4 regions of the Streptomyces luteogriseus genome follow, and region 1 is predicted to be linked to each of the others. Evidence: riboswitches for the same ligand, from Rfam matches in the RefSeq annotation. Region 1 holds a riboswitch; each other region holds the start of a gene.
What was found. Region 1 has a riboswitch for cyclic di-AMP ahead of BJ965_RS33375 (C40 family peptidase). Riboswitches for the same ligand answer to the same signal wherever they lie in the genome.
Positions count from the first base shown of each region.

Region 2: it holds a riboswitch for cyclic di-AMP, as region 1 does, so the genes downstream of both, BJ965_RS04690 (M23 family metallopeptidase) here and BJ965_RS33375 (C40 family peptidase) in region 1, are expected to answer to the same signal.
Region 3: it holds a riboswitch for cyclic di-AMP, as region 1 does, so the genes downstream of both, BJ965_RS22935 (LysM peptidoglycan-binding domain-containing protein) here and BJ965_RS33375 (C40 family peptidase) in region 1, are expected to answer to the same signal.
Region 4: it holds a riboswitch for cyclic di-AMP, as region 1 does, so the genes downstream of both, BJ965_RS20070 (M23 family metallopeptidase) here and BJ965_RS33375 (C40 family peptidase) in region 1, are expected to answer to the same signal.

Region 1 covers NZ_JACHMS010000001.1:7,514,604-7,519,227, forward strand. Annotated here, with positions in the region: gene BJ965_RS33350 (8-amino-7-oxononanoate synthase) at 1-574, shown strand, start outside; gene BJ965_RS33355 (DUF397 domain-containing protein) at 662-892, opposite strand; gene BJ965_RS33360 (helix-turn-helix domain-containing protein) at 902-1,762, opposite strand; gene BJ965_RS33365 (ATP-binding protein) at 1,976-2,434, shown strand; gene BJ965_RS38785 (DUF6328 family protein) at 2,435-2,926, opposite strand; gene BJ965_RS33375 (C40 family peptidase) at 2,966-3,439, opposite strand; cyclic di-AMP (ydaO/yuaA leader) riboswitch at 3,444-3,645, opposite strand; gene BJ965_RS33380 (hypothetical protein) at 3,993-4,301, opposite strand; gene BJ965_RS33385 (ATP-dependent Clp protease proteolytic subunit) at 4,310-4,624, opposite strand, start outside.
Region 2 covers NZ_JACHMS010000001.1:1,015,351-1,019,974, reverse strand. Annotated here, with positions in the region: gene BJ965_RS04695 (alpha-galactosidase) at 1-581, shown strand, start outside; cyclic di-AMP (ydaO/yuaA leader) riboswitch at 897-1,051, shown strand; gene BJ965_RS04690 (M23 family metallopeptidase) at 1,056-1,970, shown strand; gene BJ965_RS04685 (DUF6250 domain-containing protein) at 2,140-2,856, shown strand; gene BJ965_RS04680 (SGNH/GDSL hydrolase family protein) at 3,002-3,787, shown strand; gene BJ965_RS04675 (TetR/AcrR family transcriptional regulator) at 3,927-4,538, opposite strand.
Region 3 covers NZ_JACHMS010000001.1:5,157,952-5,162,575, reverse strand. Annotated here, with positions in the region: gene BJ965_RS22945 (FtsB family cell division protein) at 1-126, opposite strand, end outside; gene eno (phosphopyruvate hydratase) at 236-1,516, opposite strand; gene BJ965_RS22935 (LysM peptidoglycan-binding domain-containing protein) at 1,804-2,496, opposite strand; cyclic di-AMP (ydaO/yuaA leader) riboswitch at 2,500-2,666, opposite strand; gene BJ965_RS22930 (LysM peptidoglycan-binding domain-containing protein) at 2,895-3,872, opposite strand; gene BJ965_RS22925 (cytochrome P450 family protein) at 4,018-4,624, opposite strand, start outside.
Region 4 covers NZ_JACHMS010000001.1:4,550,008-4,554,631, forward strand. Annotated here, with positions in the region: gene BJ965_RS20055 (MarR family winged helix-turn-helix transcriptional regulator) at 1-395, opposite strand, end outside; gene BJ965_RS20060 (dihydrofolate reductase family protein) at 472-1,602, shown strand; tRNA gene BJ965_RS20065 (tRNA-Met) at 1,669-1,742, shown strand; cyclic di-AMP (ydaO/yuaA leader) riboswitch at 2,040-2,196, shown strand; gene BJ965_RS20070 (M23 family metallopeptidase) at 2,208-3,248, shown strand; gene BJ965_RS20075 (aldo/keto reductase) at 3,436-4,380, shown strand; gene BJ965_RS20080 (PrsW family intramembrane metalloprotease) at 4,480-4,624, opposite strand, start outside.

The DNA.
Region 1 (4,624 bases):
GCACGGCGCGGGGCTGGTCGTCGACGACGCCCACGGACTGGGCGTTCTCGGGGACGGCGGCCGCGGCGCCCCGCAGGAGATGGGGCTCGCGGGCGCGGACGACGTCGTCGCGACGGTCACGCTGTCCAAGTCGCTCGGCAGTCAGGGCGGAGCCGTCCTCGGCCCGGCCCGGGTCGTCGACCACCTGGTCAACGCCGCCCGGACGTTCATCTTCGACACGGGACTGGCGCCCGCGGCGGCGGGGGCGGCGCTGTCGGCCCTGCGGCTGCTGCGCCGCGAGCCGGAGCGGGCGGCACGGGCCCGCGCGGTGGCGGGCGAACTGCACGCACGCCTGACCGCCGAGGGCCTGGAAGCGGTGCGTCCGGACGCCGCGGTGGTCTCGGTGCGGGCGCCCTCTCCCGAGGACGCCGTGCGCTGGGCGGCGCGGTGCCGCGCGGCGGGCCTGGCCGTGGGGTGCTTCCGGCCCCCTTCCGTGCCGGACGGCATCTCACGGCTCAGGCTGACCGCCCGCGCGGACCTGACCGCTCAGCAGATCGAACGCGCTGTACGACTGATCGGCGAGACGCGGCCATGAGTCGGCGAGACGCGGCCATGAGTCGGCGTGACACGGCCGTGCGTCGCACGATGACGGTCTGATCGAAGACGGCCTGATCGAACGCGGTTACATGCGTTCCACCGCGGCCGCGAACGCCGCCCAGCTCCCCGGGGAGAAGAGCAGTGCGGGTCCGGCCGGGTCCTTGGAGTCGCGCACGGCGAGCAGCCCGGCCCAGGGCGGGGCGTCCGGACACGCGGTCTCGACGCAGTTGTTCGCACCGGTGCTGTAGCTGCTGCGCAACCACCGCACACCGTGCAGTTCGATGCTTGAGGGGACGTGACGAGGCAGTGCACGCATGGTGCCTCCTTACGCGCCGGCGGCTGTCCCGGCGATGAAATCCAACGAGTCCTCGGGCGAAAGGGCGTGGATCTGAAGGGCGTTGAAGGCCTCCGTGTAGGCCTGGAGGTCTTCTTTCCGTTCGAGGTAGAGGCTACTCGTCAAGTGGTCGAGAACAACCACATCCAGATCAGAAGTGCTCGAAAACGAGAAGATTACGAAAGGGCCGGTGACGCCGATGTGTGCCCCGGCGGCGAACGGCAGTACCTGAAGGCGCACTTGGGGCAGCCGGGCCGCCTCGACCAGCCGTTCCAGCTGGCGGGCCATGACCCCGGGGCCGCCCACCTCCCGGCGCAGCACCGCCTCGTCCAGAACGGCACTGAGTTCCAGCGGGGGATCCGCACGCAGAACGTCCTGCCGGGCCAGCCGCACCTCGACCAGCGTGTCGAGCCCGTCCTCCGGAAGTCCCTCCACCGCGGCCCTCGTCACCGCACGGGCGTACTCGGGCGTCTGGAGCAGTCCGGGGACGACGGTGGTCTCCAGCGTGCGCATCGTGTCGGCCTGCGACTCCAGGCTGATGAAGTCCCGGTAGGTGGGCGGCAGCACTCCCCGGTAGGCGTGCCACCAGTGGTGCCGGCCCCCGTTGTCGTCGGACCCCGCCAACATCATGAGCAGTTCGCGAAGTTGGGAGTCCGTCACGCCGTAGACGTCGAGAAGTAACCGCACATCGGCCGGTTTCACCCCGCTCGTGCCCGTCTCGATCCGGCTGACCTTGGACTGGTGCCAGCTCACCAGCCGGGCCGCCTCACCGCTCGTGAGCCCCGCAGAGGTGCGCAGCGCACGCAGTTCGGCGCCCAGTTTCCGGCGGCGCACCGCGGGACCGTGCTGCATGGGCTCCTCCTTACTCCTTCCGAGCCACCCAAATACGGTCTCGCGTCGCAGAGTTCACCGCTTTGAGCGACAGATATATGCACATCTTGGTGGATCGCCGTCCTTCAGGGGTGCTCTGGTGGCAGTCTGGCGACGAAGCACCAGTCCGGGACCGTACTCGAACCATCCGCTCCGTGTCGGGCTCCGGTCCCGTGGGAAAAGGACGATGTCGCCATGGCAGACCATCTGGAAGCATCCGTCACTCTGCCGAGCGATCCCGCCTCGGTCTCCGCAGCGCGTGCCTACGTGGTGGGCACGCTGGCGGAGTGGGGCCTGCCGGCGGACACGGAAGTGTCCGACACCGTCCGACTCATCATCTCCGAACTCGCCACCAACGCCGTCCAGCACACCTTCGGCCAGTCGCCGACGTTCACCGTGGACGTCGAACTGGACCGTGACGAGCACCTGCGCATCGGTGTCACGGACAGCCACCCCCGCTTCCCCAGACGCCTGCCGGCCGCCGTCCAGCAGGACAACGGCCGCGGCCTGGTCATCATCCGCTGGCTGACCGCGGAATGCGGCGGCAGGCTCCGCATCCGCCCCACGCGCGAGGGCGGCAAGACCATCTCGATCGAACTTCCCTGGGTCGTCCCGGTCCAGCCGGTGACGACCGCGGTGCAGCAGGAGCCGTAGTCACACGCGGCGGGACCCGCACGGCGTGTCCAGCGGCGCCCTCCTCGCGCCCCGGCCCGCGCGACCCGCATCCGGGCCATCCCCACGGCCTTGACGCCCGCTCCGCGCCCCGCGCCCCCCGCCGGAGCCCGCGGCCGTCACCGGCGCCGCGCCGACGCCTCCCGGTGCGCTGCCGCCCCTCGCAGCCCTGACGGCTGTCCGACGGTGTGCCGCAGCGGCGAAGAGGGCGGCGGCCAGGATCGCCGGCGGCAGGGCGCTGACGTAGGTGACGCGCTGGAGCGCGTCGAGTTCCTCGAAGCGCGGGGCGAGAGCCGGCGCCAGCGGGAAGAAGAAGAGGATCTGCACGCCCGTCCGGGTGACGCGCAGTTCCTGGAGCAGCTCGACGAAGGTGCGGTCGGCGCGTCGCAGCGGCGTCTCGTTGCGCGCGGTGCAGGGCGGTGCTCGGCCATGGGAGCACGGGTATGCACATGAGCCCGTGTCACGCTCCGGCATGCGGCGGCGCGTCAAGGACGCCGCCGCACGCCGGGCGGATCACTTCACGCGTCCGTACCAGACACTCTTGGTCCAGATCTTCTGCAGTCGCACCACGTCCCCGCTCTTCGGGGAGTGCCAGAGCTTGTTCTTACCCGCGTAGATACCGACGTGGTACACGTTGCTGCCCGAGTGGAAGAACACCAGGTCCCCCGCCTTGCGGCTCTTGGCGGAGATGTGCTTCGTCTTGTTGTACTGCTGGGCAGCCGTGCGGGGGAGCTTCTTGCCGGCCTTCTTGAACGAGTAGAGCGTGAGCCCGGAGCAGTCGAACCGGTGCGGACCGGTGGCCCCGTACCTGTAGGGCGAACCCTTCTTGGAGGCCGCTATCTGGAGTGCCTTGGTCGCCGGTGTGGCCGCAGCGGCTTCGGATGCGAAGCCGGGCGCCACGATGGAGCCGCTCACCGCGGCGATGGTGAGCGCCGAGGCCGTGCCGGCCCGGGCCATGAGCGACGGGACACGATTGAGCGCAGTCATGCGCAACCCTTCGTCAGCCGCCTGTGAAGGATGACCTGTCGGATTCGGGCTGACAAAGTTGCCCGGCCGCTGACGCGGCTTCACCCCAAGGGCTGCTCGGGGGCGGTCATGGCGTGACCGTCCCGGCGACCCGTCGTGCTCGGGTCCTCCACTCCTGCCGATCCACTCCTGTCGACCGGTCATCCGGGCGGCGGCAGGACTCGGCGTCCGCCCGGATCGCCCCGCCACAGCGGCGGGGGCTTGTCGTCAGACAGGGATCTTGGCGCATGCCTGTCCGGATTTCCCAACGGAACCGGGGATTTGTGTTGTTACTCACCACTCACCCGTTCGGGTGGACACGTGTGCGTTCGAGCCACTGTCCACGGGTTCGCGGAGCTCCGGACCAGCGACGGAATGCCCCATTCCGTCCATCGGCTACGCGCGTTGCGCAACCGGAGCGGCTCCAAAATCGGTCTCCCGCCTACTCCGAACAGGGGTACGTCTTTTGGTCCGTTTCAACTCAGCTCCGGGCGCGTCGCCGGCGGTGCGTGCGTCCGGAGTCGACGGTTCCGCGTCAACTGACGGACTCCGGGGGCAGGGTGAGCCGGGCGGTGCGCCGCTCACCGTCCAGCACCCGCAGGGCCCGGGCCAGCGTGCCGGCGTGCAGTTCCGTCTCGCCTCGCCGGTGCATCAGGGCCAACGCGTCACGCAGCGCGGTCGCCTTGCCCACCAGGGCCTGAGCGGCGCGCAGTCCGCGGTAGGTGTCGCCCTCCTGGGCCGGGTTGATGCGGCCGAGCAGGTCGACGACATCGAGGTAACGGTCGATCAGTTCCGCCTCGGCGCGTGTCAGGGCGGGCAGCGGCGGCAGTTCGGGCGGGAGCACCGGGGGCCTCACCGACCGGTCGACGGGGCCGGAGTGGCCTTGCGGTTGGGGATGACCCCGTCCACCAAGCCGTACTCCACCGCCTCCTGGGCGGTGAGGATCATGTCCCGCTCGATGTCCGCGCTCACCTGCTCCCGGGTGCGGCCCGAGTGCAGCGCGAGCATCTCCTCCATCCGGCTCCGGACGCGCGTCAACTCGTCGGCCTGGATCGCCAGATCACCGGCCTGCCCCCGGACCGGCTCGGGCAGGGCGGGCTGATGGATCACCAGGCGGGCGTCGGGCAGCGCGAACCGCTTGCCGGGCGTGCCCGCCGCCAGCAGCAC
Region 2 (4,624 bases), 6.5 Mb from region 1:
TCGACCTCGGCGTGCTGAGCCGCACGGACCAGGTGTGGACCTCGGACAACACCGACCCGCTCGACCGGCTCGCGATCCAGGACGGCTTCAGTCAGATCCATCCGGCCCGGGTCATGGCCGCCTGGGTCACCGACAGTCCGAACGCCATGCTCAACCGGCGGGCCAGCTCCCTGCGGTTCCGCTTCGTCAGTGCCATGGCCGGCGTGCTGGGCGTCGGCGGCGACCTCACGAAGTGGACGCGCGAGGAGCTCGCCGAGGCGCGGGAGTGGGTGGGGCTCTACAAGGAGATCCGGCCCGTGGTGCAGCGCGGCGACCTCTACCGGCTGCGTCCCCCGGAGGGTGGATCGAGTGCCGTGCAGTACGTCCTCGGCGACGAGACCGTCGTCCTCGCCTGGCTCCAGGCGCAGCGTTACGGCGAGCGCGTACCGGCACTCCGGCTGCGCGGTCTCGACCCGGCAGCAGAGTACGAATGCCTCGAAACCGGCGAAGTACACCGAGGGGCCGTGCTGCTTCATCACGGACTGGGGGTCGGTCTGCGTGGAGACCTGGACGCCGCAGTCGTCCGGCTTAAGCGGAAGTAGTCGTTCTGTCCGAATAGGGAGCTTCGGCCGCTAAGGGGTAACGTGCCCCGATCGTAAAGGAGATGAGGTCGGGGTGCGTGACCATCGTCATATTCGTGACGATGTGTTGTTGCCATGTTCACGTAATTCTGGCGTTATTCAGGGGTATTGAGGAAAGCGGGAGATCCGTAATCCACGCTCGGTGACGCCGCATCTGCCGAGGCATCAAGGGAAACACCGTCACGGGCAACCGCAAGCTTGTCCTATTGCGTCTTGGTCGCTTACGTTCCACACCAATCCGGACGGACGCCTAATCCTGCCGCCGCCCGGAGCCCCACACACTGACCCGACGTACGGCAGGAGCGGGGGACCCACAGGTAAGACGCCTGTTCCGGTTCCCGGAACGGCTTGGGGTTAAGCCGCGCCACGGCGCGGCCGGGCATCTCCAGCCCGCACCCGACAGCTCACCTCGCAGGCGACGGAGAGGAATTCGCCATGCCCGCGAAGGGTAAGCACCGCCGCCCCAAGTCCCAGCGTTTCACCCGCTCCATCGCCGTCGCCGGAACCGGCGGGGCCGCCCTCGCCCTGCCGCTCATGGGGGCCGCCGGCGCTCATGCCGCCACCCCGGAGACGGCTCCGGAAAAGGCCGTCCAGTCCGCTCCGGCCGCCGAGAAGAAGGCCGCCGAAAAGGCCAATGGCCCCCGCACGTACACCGTGAAGGCCGGCGACTATCTCGCGAGGATCGCCGACGACCAGAACGTCAGCGGCGGCTGGAAGAAGCTCTACGCGGACAACCGTGACGCCGTCGGCTCCGACCCGTCGCTGATCCACCCGGGCCTGAAGCTGTCGATCGGCAAGAAGGCCGCGAGCGCGCCGAAGGCCGCCGCCCCGGACGCGCCGAAGGCCTCGGCCCCGAAGCCGTCCGCCGCCGAGTCGGCCCCGAAGGCGCAGACCGCTGCCGAGCCGGCCGCGGCCAAGCCCGCCGCCGAGAGCAACTCCAGCGGCTACACCCTCCCGGTGGACGGTGCCACCGTCGGCACGCCGTACCGCATGTCCGGCAGCATGTGGTCCAGCGGCTACCACACCGGTGTCGACTTCGTCGTACCGACCGGCACGTCCCTCAAGGCCGTCGGCCCGGGCGAGGTCGTCTCCGCCGGCTGGGGCGGCGCCTACGGCAACCAGGTCGTCATCAAGCTGAACGACGGCCACTACGCCCAGTACGCCCACCTGTCCCAGCTCTCCGTCTCGGCCGGCCAGACCGTGACGGCCGGGCAGCAGGTCGGCCTGTCGGGCGCGACCGGCAACGTGACCGGACCGCACCTGCACTTCGAGATCCGCACCACGCCGGACTACGGCTCCGACGTCGACCCGGTCGCGTTCCTGCGCTCGCACGGCGTCTCTGTCGGCTGACCGACCGCACGACCGCCTGCCTGACACGCCTCCGAAGGCCGGACCCCGATCCCCGGGTCCGGCCTTCGGTGTGTCTGCGTCGACCGCCTCAAGGGATCGACAGGGGGCGGCAGTTGAGACACAGTGATCGCATCGTGAGTGCAAGCGCTTTCTGAAGGAGCTGTGTCCCGTGCCGACCACCCGCAGAACGTTCGCAGCCCTGGCAGCAGGAGCCGCCCTGGCGGCCATCGCCCCGACGGGGAGCGCGAGTGCCGTCCCCGGGCGCCGACGGCTCATCGCTCACGACGACTTCCGTCACGGCCTCACCCAGTGGGTGACCGAACTCCAGGACGGCGGTACGGTCACCGCCTCGCGCGGCGTCCTGGAGATCGACGTACCGAGCGGGGCGACCGTCTGGTTCACACGGCGTCTCGACGGCCCGTACGTCCTCGAGTACACCGCCACGCCGGTGTCCGAGGGGGGAGCCAACGACCGCGTCTCCGACCTCAACAACTTCTGGAACGCGACCGACGTCCGCTCCCCGGATGACCTCTTCGCGACGCCGCGCGGCGGGGCGCTCGACGAGTACGACCACCTCACGACGTACTACGCCGGCTACGGCGCCAACCACAACACCACGACCCGGCTGCGCCGCTACGTCGGCCAACCCGGTGTCCGCCCCCTGGTCTTCGACTACACCGAGCCGCTGCTGGTCCCGGGCGAGCCGAACCGCGTCCGGATCGTCTCCGACGGCTCCACGGTCCGGTGGTGGAACAACGGCCGGCTCGTCTTCGACCACACCGACCCGCAGCCGTACACAGGTGGGCACTTCGCCTTCCGGACCGTGTGGAGCCATTTCCGGATCAGCGGATTCCGGGTCTGGCGGCTCACCCCGAAACATCCCTGACAAGCGGTGTATTCCGGAGTTGGTGAACACTTTAGGAGTGGCTTATCTCACCGCCCGTCAACCCTTTCCTACGGTCGCGTAGGTCACATTCGAAGGTGAATCATGGACCGCTGTGGCAGACGATTCGAAGAGTGACAGCAGAGCAGTGATCGGGTCGTACGTGTCGGTGGGGGACAGCTTCACCGAGGGCGTCGGCGACCCCGGCCCCGACGGGGCGTTCGTCGGCTGGGCCGACCGGTTCGCCGTCCTGCTCGCCGACCGCAGGCCCGAGGGCGACTTCCAGTACACCAATCTCGCCGTACGCGGAAAGCTCCTCGACCAGATCGTGGCGGACCAGGTGCCGCGGGCCGTCGAGATGGCCCCGGACCTCGTCTCGTTCTGCGCCGGGGGCAACGACATCATCCGGCCCGGCACCGACCCGGACGAGGTGGCCGAGCGCTTCGAACGGGCCCTGGCCCAGCTCACCGCCGTGTCCGGCACGGTCATGGTGACGACCGGTTTCGACACCCGTGGCGTGCCCGTCCTCAAGCACCTGCGCGGCAAGATCGCCACGTACAACGGACACGTCCGGGCCATCGCCGACCGGTACGGCTGCCCGGTCCTGGACCTGTGGTCCCTGCGCAGTGTGCAGGACCGCAGGGCCTGGGACGCCGACCGGCTGCACCTCTCGCCCGAGGGGCACACACGCGTGGCGCTCCGCGCGGGCCAGGTGCTCGGCCTCGACGTGCCCGCCGACCCCGAGCAGCCGTGGCCCCCGCTGCCCCCGCGCGGCGCTCTCGACATGCGGCGGGACAACGTCGCCTGGGCGCGGGAGTTCCTGGTGCCGTGGATCGGGCGCCGGCTGCGCGGCGAGTCGTCGGGCGACCATGTGACGGCCAAGGGGGCGCTGTCGCCGGACGACATCAGGATGCGGATCGCAGCGGTGGCGTGAGGGAGCGGCTTCCGCGTGTCGGGGTCGGCTCCCGTGCGGGCCGTGCCGGGTGGGACCCCGGCACGGCCCGCACGCGTCGTGGCCCGGGCTTCCGGAGTGTCCGGGGCGCACCGGGACGGGCGCCGCTTTCGGAGCACCCTCAGGGCGCCGGCCGCTCCTGTGCCGGCCCCAACTCGCGGGCCAGTGCCTCCTCCACCCACTCCTGGGCGCGCGTTCGCGGCACCGCGCCGGCGTAGGACGTCAGCTGCACGGCGAGACCGTCGAGGAGGGCGGTGAGCCGGAAGGCCGTGCCGGCCGGGTCCGGACAGCGGAACTCGCCCGCCGCCACGCCCTCCGCGATGACCTCGGCGAGGGCCGCCTTCCACTGCCGGTCGAGGTCCTGGGCGACCTCCCGCAGCACGGGGTCGCGCAGCGCCGCCGCCCAGCCCTCGATCCACAGCCGCCAGCCCTTGGCCTGCCCGGTGGGGGCGTACCACCGTACGGCCGACCGCAGCCGGCGCAGCGCCGGCGAACGGCGGCCGAGCAGCTTGCGCAGATGCGCCAGGTCGCCCTCCGCCGCGTGCCGGAACGCGGCGGCGACCAACTGCTCCTTCGACGAGAAGTGATAGAGGACCAGCGCGTTGCTCACGCCGAGCGCCGAGGCCACGTCGGCGATCCTGACCGCCGCCACACCCCTCGCCTCGATCTGCTCGATGGCGGCCCGCAACAGATCCCCGCGCCGCTGAGCCACACTCAACCGGACTCTCGTCACGCCGTCACCCTACCCACGCGCGTGCGGCCCTCGACGGGGTGTTTCGGCCTGTCCGGCCGGGCCCGCGACGACCGCCGTCGAGGAGG
Region 3 (4,624 bases), 2.4 Mb from region 1:
GCCGGTCAGCCGCGAGCGGCGGGCCTGGCGCTTGGTCTGGGAACGGTAGACCCGGGCCGCGGTCTGCTCACCGAGCAGCCGGATCCTGGTCGCGGTGGAGAACCGGTCCCGGTCCTTCACGGCCATCTGTCCGCCTCCCGCTCCACCGTCATACGCGCGTACGTCCCCGGACACGGTACGGGACCGAGTACGGGGACGTACGTACGACTGGCTAAGGCTTGACCCGGTGGGTCGTTCAGCCCTTGAAGCGCGGGAAGGCGCTGCGGCCGGCGTAGACCGCGGCGTCGTCGAGGATCTCCTCGATGCGCAGCAGCTGGTTGTACTTGGCGACGCGCTCGGAGCGGGCCGGGGCGCCGGTCTTGATCTGGCCGCAGTTGGTGGCGACGGCCAGGTCGGCGATGGTGACGTCCTCGGTCTCGCCGGAGCGGTGGGACATCATGCACTTGAAGCCGTTGCGCTGGGCCAGCTCGACGGCGTCCAGGGTCTCGGTGAGCGAGCCGATCTGGTTGACCTTGACCAGGAGCGCGTTGGCCGCGCCCTCCTCGATGCCGCGGGCGAGGCGCTCGGGGTTGGTGACGAACAGGTCGTCGCCGACGAGCTGGACCTTGTCACCGAGCTTGGCGGTGATGGTCTTCCAGCCCTCCCAGTCGTCCTCGAACAGCGGGTCCTCGATGGAGACGAGCGGGTACGCGTCGACGAGCTCCGCGTAGTACTCGGTCATCTCGGCCGCCGAGCGGTCCTTGCCCTCGAAGGTGTAGACACCGTCCTTGTAGAACTCGGAGGCGGCGACGTCGAGGGCGAGGGCGATCTGCTCGCCGGGCGTGTAGCCGGCTTCCTTGACGGCCTCGAGGATGAGGTCGAGGGCCTCGCGGTTGGAGCCCAGGTTCGGGGCGAAGCCGCCCTCGTCGCCGAGGCCGGTGGCCAGGCCCTTGCTCTTCAGGACCTTCTTCAGCGTGTGGTAGACCTCGGCGCCCCAGCGCAGGGCCTCGGAGAAGGACTCCGCGCCGATCGGGGCGATCATGAACTCCTGGATGTCCACGTTGGAGTCGGCGTGCGAGCCGCCGTTCAGGATGTTCATCATCGGCACCGGCAGCAGGTGCGCGTTGGGGCCGCCCAGGTAGCGGAACAGCGGCAGGTCGCTGGCCTCGGAGGCGGCGTGGGCGACGGCGAGCGAGACGCCGAGGATGGCGTTGGCGCCGAGGGAGCCCTTGTTGTCGGTGGCGTCCAGGTCGAACATCGCCTGGTCGATCAGGCGCTGCTCGGTGGCGTCATAGCCGACCAGCTCCGGGCCGATCTGCTCGATGACCGCGAGGACGGCTTTCTCCACACCCTTGCCGAGGTAGCGGTTCGAGTCGCCGTCGCGGAGCTCGATGGCCTCGAAGGCGCCCGTGGAGGCGCCGGACGGGACGGCGGCACGACCGGTGCTGCCGTCGTCGAGGCCGACCTCGACCTCGACCGTGGGGTTGCCTCGGGAGTCCAGGATTTCCCGGGCTACGACGACGTCGATGGACGGCACGAGCATCTCCTTTTGATGTGACGCGGTGACGCGGGTCGCGCGGACCCGGCGAGGTGCGGGCCTTGGTGGCTCGCGACATGAGCCTAACCGGCTCCGGGCGATCGGCCACCGGGTCGCCCACCTCATGGACAGAACCGAGAGTAAATTGTTTCCGAACGGAACAAAGCCGGTTGCCGAAAGAACCCCGCCCCGGTGCGTACGGGGGAGGACGCACCGGGGCGGGGAGCCTGTGGACCCTGGGCGGGTCCGGGCGGGCCGGGCCCCTGGCGGGCCCGGTGGGCCGCTGGTTACTTCAGGTGCAGCTGCTGGCCCGGGTAGATCAGGTTGGCATCGGTGACGATGTCCTTGTTCAGCTCGAAGAGCTTCTCCCAGCCGCCCTTGACCTTCTCGTCCGCGGCGATCGAGCTGAGGGTGTCACCCTTGACGACCTTGTACTCGCCGTCGCCCTTCTTGACCTTCTTGCCGGTCGGGGTGGTGACGGTCTTCTTGGCCGCGGGGCGCTCGTCGGAGCGGGAGGCCGGCTGCTGGGTCTCGCGGGACTCGGTGCTCTGCTGCTGGCTCTGCGAGGAGCTGCCCGAGTCGTTCGTGGAACCGCCGCCGGTGTAGGCGGCGCTCGACAGGCCCTTGCCGCAGACCGGCCAGGCACCCTTGCCCTGGCCCGCGAGGACCTTCTCGCCGATCTCGATCTGCTGCGCCTTGGTGGCCTGGTCGGCGGTGGCGGCGTACTTGGTGCCGCCGTAGCCGGCCCACGTGGAGGCGGAGAACTGCAGACCGCCGTAGTAGCCGTTGCCGGTGTTGATGGACCAGTTGCCGCCGGCCTCGCACTGGGCGACGGCGTCCCACTCGGAGGCGGTGGCGGCGGAGGCGCTGCCGGCCGCCATCAGCGGAGCGGCGACGGCGGCACCGGTGACGCCGGCGAGCGCGACGACGCGGGTGGCCTTGGACGGACGGCGGTGCTTGCCCTTGCTGGAAAACAGCATGGTGGATCCCCTCACCGACGCCTGCGAGGTGAGCTGTCGGGTTCGGGCCGGTTGAGTTGCCCGGCCGCGCCCCTCCCGGGACGCGGCTTCACCCCAAGCCCTTCCGGCACAACTGTCCGGTCGGGCACCTACCTTGGGTCCCCCGCTCCTGCCTACGGCGCTTGACGCGACGACTGTTCCCGTACGGCCGCTGGCAGGATTCGGCGTTGCGGCAGCCGGGGCTCGTGGTGACGAGCGGTCACGACCGTAGACACGCGATCCACGGAATTTCAAAGACGATCAGGGCTTCTGAGATCTATCTCTCACGGGTCCCAAACGGTACATTAGCCGCTAATCATGACGTGAACTCGCGCGGTTTCGGGGTGACTTCCACCCTCGTTTCCGCACTGCCCGAACGGCTACTTCTCGTCCCCTTCGCCCTCCACCGCGAGCTTCTGACCGGGGTGAATGAGGTTCGGGTCGGTACCGACGGCCTTCTCGTTGCCGTCGTAGAGCGCGTGCCATCCACCGCTGACGTCAAGGGAGTCGGCGATGGACCAGAGACTGTCGCCGACTCCCACGATGTAGTCGCCCTGGGCGGGGTCGACAGAGCCCTCGTCGGAGCCCGCGTCGCCGCGCGAGGCGTGACGGCCCGTGGACTCGTCCGCGCGGCCGCTGTCGGACGGGAGGGTTTCGTCGGCACTGGGGCCGCGGTGACGGCCGGATCCGGTGTCGGTCAGCTCCGAGGAGTCGTCACTCTGCCGCGACTTACCGGACTTGCCACTCCCGGGGGTGGCCGACGGAGAGCTGCCGGACCGCTGATCCCGCTCTGTGGAGTCGGAAGATTCAGGCGACTTGTCCGACTTAGCCTTTTCATCCTCCTCATCCGACGGCGAGTCGGACGACGACGGGGACGAGGACGGACTTGCCGAAGGCGACGACCCGAGCGAGTCGAGCAGGCCGGGCGAGTCCGTCGGGCCGGACGAATCGGATGAACCGGACGCGTCGGAGTCCGAGTCCTTGCCCTGCTCGAGCCCGGAGAGCAGTCCGCAGGTGCGCCACGCGCCGACCCCCTGGTCGGCGAGGATTCTCTCGGCCACGGCTATCTGCTGGGAGCGGCTGGCCAGGTCCGCGCTCGCGGCGTAGTCGAGGCCGCCGTGGTTCTCCCAGTCCTCCTGGGACAACTGCAGGCCGCCGTAATAGCCGTTGCCGCTGTTCTGGCTCCACGCACCGCCGGTCTCGCAGTCCGCGACCCGGTCCCAGGTCGTGCCGTCGGCCGCACTGGCGCCGGAGGCCCCGAGGAGCGGGATCGCGATGGCGGAGCCGGTCACGCCGGCCGCCACGAGGAGAGCCGGAGCCTGACGGGGGCGGCGGTGCCGACCGTTCCCGGAGAGCATACGGAGACCTTTCGCGAGACAGCAGTGAGCAACGCTGCGTGATTCCCCGCCGCGTTGATGGGTGAACGTATCGGCAGACGATCACTTGTCACAAGTTCATGCCGCGCAGATCACGTGAAGATCACAGGTCTGATGTTTCGTCACGTCATGCCGGTGCGAACTCCACCGGCAGCGTGCGCAGCCCTCGCATGATGAGGCCGCCGCGCCACCGCAGCTCGGCCGGATCCGCGGCGAGCCGGAGGTCAGGGAGCCGGGTGAGCAGGGTGGCGAGCGCGGTCTGGCCCTCCAGGCGGGCGAGCGGGGCGCCGAGGCAGTAGTGGATGCCGTGGCCGTACCCGAGGTGTTGGTTGTCACGTCGGGAGAGGTCCAGCACGTCCGGATCGGCGAACCGCTCCGGGTCCCGGTCCGCGGCGGCCAGGACGACGAGGACGGGGTCGCCGGCCCCGATGCGCTGCCCGCCGAGGGTGAGGGGCTGCGTGGCGAAGCGCCAGGTGGCGAGTTCGACCGGGCCGTCGTAGCGGAGGAGCTCCTCGACGCCGGTCTCCAGGAGGCCGCTCTCCCCGGCGGCGAGGGACGCCTGGAGCCGTGTGCGCTGCTCGGGGTGGGTGAGGAGGGCGTAGGTGCCGTTGCCGATCAGGTTCACGGTCGTCTCGAAACCGGCGAACAGCAGGATGAAGGCCATGGCCGCCGCCTCGTTCTCGGTGAGGTGCTCGCCGTGGTCGGAGGCGCGGATGAGACCGGAGATGAGGTCC
Region 4 (4,624 bases), 3.0 Mb from region 1:
TCCTCGCTGAGCCGGTCGAACAAGAAGTCCCGCACCGTCTCGACATGCCCGGGAGCCGTCCGCTCCAGCACGGCGAACCCCTCGTCGGTCAGCGCGGCGATACTGCCCCGCTTGTCGTGGCGGCAGGCCTCGCGCCGCAGCATGCCGTCCTTCTCCAGCCGCGCGACCGCGTACGTCAGCCGGCTGCGGGTGATCTTCAGCCGCTCGGCGAGATCGGTCATCCGCAGCCGCCGTTCCGGGGACTCCGACAGGACGGACAGGATGGAGTAGTACAGGTGCGGCATGCCGGCGTCCTGCTGGAGCTGCCGGTCGATCGCGTCCTCCAGGAGCAGCGAGGCGGCGATGTAGGCGCGCCAGGCGCGCTGCTCATCGGGGGTGAGCCAGCGAGTCGTCATGCCACCAGTGTAGGTTTGTTTCAAACTTGAACCAAGCCCCTCCCGTCCCGCCGTCCCGACCAGCCGCGGAGCACCGATGCCTCGTCCGTACGTCCTGCTGTCCGCCGCCGTCTCCCTCGACGGCTACCTGGACGACACCGGGCCCGACCGCCTGCTTCTGTCGAGCCCGGCCGACTTCGACCGGGTCGACGAGGTCCGGGCCGGCGTCGACGCGATCCTGATCGGCGCCGGCACCATCCGCGCCGACAACCCGCGGCTGCTGGTGAACTCGGAGAGCCGCCGGGCCGCCCGCACCGCCGCAGGCAAGCCCGAGTACCCCCTCAAGGTCACCGTCAGCGGCTCCGGCGACCTCGACCCGGACGCCCGCTTCTGGCACACCGGAGGGGGGAAGATCCTCTACACCACCGACCAGGGCGCCGAGCGTGCCCGCTCCCTGGGCCTGAACACCGACGTCGTCCCGCTCGGCGCCGACCTCGACTGGCGGCGGCTGCTCACGCACCTGCACGACGTCCGGGGCGTACGGCGGCTCATGGTCGAGGGCGGCGGACTGATCCACACCCAGCTCCTCACCCAGGGCCTCGCCGACGAACTCCAACTCGTCCTCGCCCCGCTCTTCGTGGGCGACCCCCGGGCCCCCCGCCTCTTCGGCCCCGGCGGCTACCAGGGCGGCCGGCTCCGGCTGCTGGAGACGCGGCGGATCGAGGACGTGGTCCTGATGCGCTACGAGCCGACCGCCCCGGGCACCGGCGGGCTCCCCGCCGCCGCCGACCACCACTGGCTCGCCCTCGCCTGTGAACTGGCCGAGCGCTGCCCGCCGTCGGACACGGCGTTCAGCGTGGGCGCGGTCGTGGTCGCCGCCGACGGCACGGAACTGGCCCGCGGCCACTCCCGAGAGGCCGGCGACCCGGTCGTGCACGCCGAGGAGGCGGCCCTCGCCAAGATCGACCCGGCCGACCCGCGCCTGCCCGGCGCGACGGTGTACAGCAGCCTGGAGCCGTGCGCCCGCCGCGCCTCACGCCCCGCCCCATGCGCCCGGCTGATCCTCGACGCGGGGGTACGGCGGGTCGTCACGGCCTGGCGCGAGCCGGACACCTTCGTGACGGACGCCGACGGCAGCGGGCTCCTCGCGGCCCGGGGGGTGGAGGTCGTCGTCCTCCCGGAACACGAGGAGCGGGCCAAGGCCCCGAACCATCACCTGCCGGGCTGAGCACCGGCCCGATCGGTGGGTGTGTGCGAGTGGTCCCGCGGATGGCGTACACTGGAGTCACAACGACGCGGGGTGGAGCAGCTCGGTAGCTCGCTGGGCTCATAACCCAGAGGTCGCAGGTTCAAATCCTGTCCCCGCTACTGAAGGCCGAGGGCCGGAATCCGAAAGGGTTCCGGCCCTCGGTGCTTTCCCATGCTTGCCCGATGGCTCACTACGGTCGGTGAGCGAACCGTCCCGTTCCGCATAACAACTGACGCACCGTCAAAACCCGTCAGTCACCTGCGGTGCGGTCAACTCGCCCGATTTAAGCCGGTCATGGCAGGTAAGTCCGCGCGAAAAAGGTTAATGATCAAGTGGAATCGCTGGAATACCCCTCGCGCCTCCATTAACGTTCGATAACGCAGCGCGGTCGTCCCAGCCGTCACAGAAGGCGGCTCCGTGCGCACGCGCCGAATCCCGAAAGGGAACCGGGGAACCACCACTTGGGGTGAATCGGGCGGATACCACCGTGGAAGCACGGCAGGTATACGCGCGTAGGAGACCTTCCTGCTCCGAACCCGTCAGCTAACCCGGTAGGCGAGAAGGAAGGAAAGGAGTACGCCCACGTGGCGTCCAACCGGCCTGCCCCCGCGGCCCCGTACGCGCCGAAGCGCGAGAACGACACCTTCGGATTCGGCGGCCAGCACACCGACGAGGGCCCGTTCCAGGAGTGGAACCCCACCGAGGAGTCCATCCGTCCCGTCCGCGGCCGGCATCGCGTCACCAAGCAGCGCGGCGGAGGCCTCGCCCGCAGCTCCACCGTCCTCGGCGTCGGTGTCATAGCCGCCGTGGGTGCCGGCGGCATGGCCAGCGCCCAGACCGGCAAGCCCCCGGTGTCCATCTCCGTTCCGGACCTGCCCTCGGTGGGTTCCCTCATCTCGGACGACGACACCCCCGAAGGTTCCGCCACCCCGCTCAGCAGCCTCGGCACCGCCACCGCGGACACCGCGAAGGACACGTCCGGCGCCCGCGCCGGCGCCGGTGACGCGCTGCGTGCCCGGATCATGGCGCAGGTCGAGCACCAGCAGGAACAGATCGAGACCAAGGCCGCCGAGGACGCCGCGGCCGCCGCCGAGAAGGCGGCCAAGGAAGCGGTCGCAAAGGCGGAGAAGGAAGCCAAGGCCAAGGCCGCCGAGGCCAAGGAGAAGGCGGAGGAAGAGGCCAGGAAGAAGGCCGAGGCCGAGCGGCTCGCCGCCCTCGCCAAGCAGTTCACGCTGCCGACCTCCTCCTACACCCTCACCTCGACGTTCGGCCAGGCCGGCGCCTACTGGTCCTCCGGCTACCACACCGGCCTCGACTTCGCCGCCCCCACGGGCACGCCGATCAAGGCCGTGCACAGCGGCACCATCACCGAGGCGGGCTGGAACGGCTCCTACGGCTACAAGACCGTGCTCACCCTCGATGACGGCACCGAGATCTGGTACGCGCACCAGTCCTCCATCGGCGTCAGCGTCGGCCAGAAGGTCAGCACCGGCGACGTCATCGGCCGCGTGGGCGCCACCGGCAACGTCACCGGGGCGCACCTGCACCTCGAGGTCCACTCCGGCGGATCCGCCAGCGGCATCGACCCGATGGCCTGGCTGCGGGGCAAGGGACTGACTCCCTGAGCAGTGCGCGCTCGTCGAAGCATCGGCGGCCCTGACGACGACCCCTCGACGTCAGGGCCGCCGGCTTTTGCGGTGTGGCGCGGAGCGGCTTCGTCCGGTGCGGCGGCGTGCGGGGTGGCGTGGGGTTTACGGGAGTTTTGCGTCCGTTGCGGAATGAGGCGTTCCTGCGCGGTCGTTGACACCGACCATGACGACTCTTCGCAAGCTCGGTACTTCCGACCTCGAGGTCTTCCCCCTCGCCCTCGGCGGCAACGTGTTCGGCTGGACCGCCGACCAGGACCGGTCCTTCGCCGTCCTCGACGCCTACACCGCCGCCGGCGGCAACTTCGTCGACACCGCCGACGTCTACTCGGCGTGGGTCGACGGCAACCAGGGCGGTGAGTCCGAGACCATCCTCGGCGCGTGGCTCGAAGCGCGCGGCAACCGCTCCGACGTCGTCGTCGCCACGAAGGTCAGCCAGCATCCCGGCTTCCGGGGCCTGTCCGCCGCCAACATCAAGGCCGCCGCCGACGCCTCCCTGCGGCGCCTGCGCACCGACTACATCGACCTGTACTACACACACTTCGACCAGCCCGACGTGCCCGTCGAGGAGATCATCGGCGCGCTCGACGACCTCGTGAAGTCCGGCAAGGTGCGGCACATCGCCGCCTCCAACATCACCGCCGAGCGGCTGCGGGCGTCCCTGGAGTTCTCCGACCGCGAGGGCCTCGCCCGGTACGTCGCCCTCCAGCCCCACTACAACCTGGTCTCCCGTGACACCTACGAGGGCGAGATCCAGGACCTCGCCGAGCGGGCCGGCCTCGCGGCCGTTCCGTACTACGCGCTCGCGTCCGGCTTCCTCACGGGCAAGTACCGGCCCGGTACGCAGGTCGAGAGCGCGCGGGCGGGCGGTGCCGCCAAGCATCTGGAGACCGAACGGGGGCGGCGGGTTCTCGACGCCCTCGACGAGGTCGCCGGGGTGCACGGCGCTCCCGTCGCCACCGTGGCCCTCGCCTGGCTCGCCGCGCAGCCGACCGTGGCGGCGCCGATCGCTTCCGCGCGGACGGTGGAGCAGCTGCCCGCGCTGCTCGGCGTCGGGGAGCTGACGCTCTCGGAGACCGAGATCGCGCGGCTCACCCGGGCCTCGGCCTGATCCGAGCTTCGGGAGCGGCTTCAGGGAGCGGCTTCGGGAGAAGCTTCGGGGAGCGGATTCGGTAGCGGAGCTTCGGGCGCGCGGTTGCGGGGAGCCGCTTCAGGAGCGGTAGGGGTTGTACGCGGGGTACGGCGTGTACGCGGGATACGGCGCCGACGGGTGGCCGTACCCGTACACCCCGTACATCGGCCAGGGCGGTGGCGTCACCGGGACCGGAGGGGCGGTGATCCGGGCCGCGTGGTCC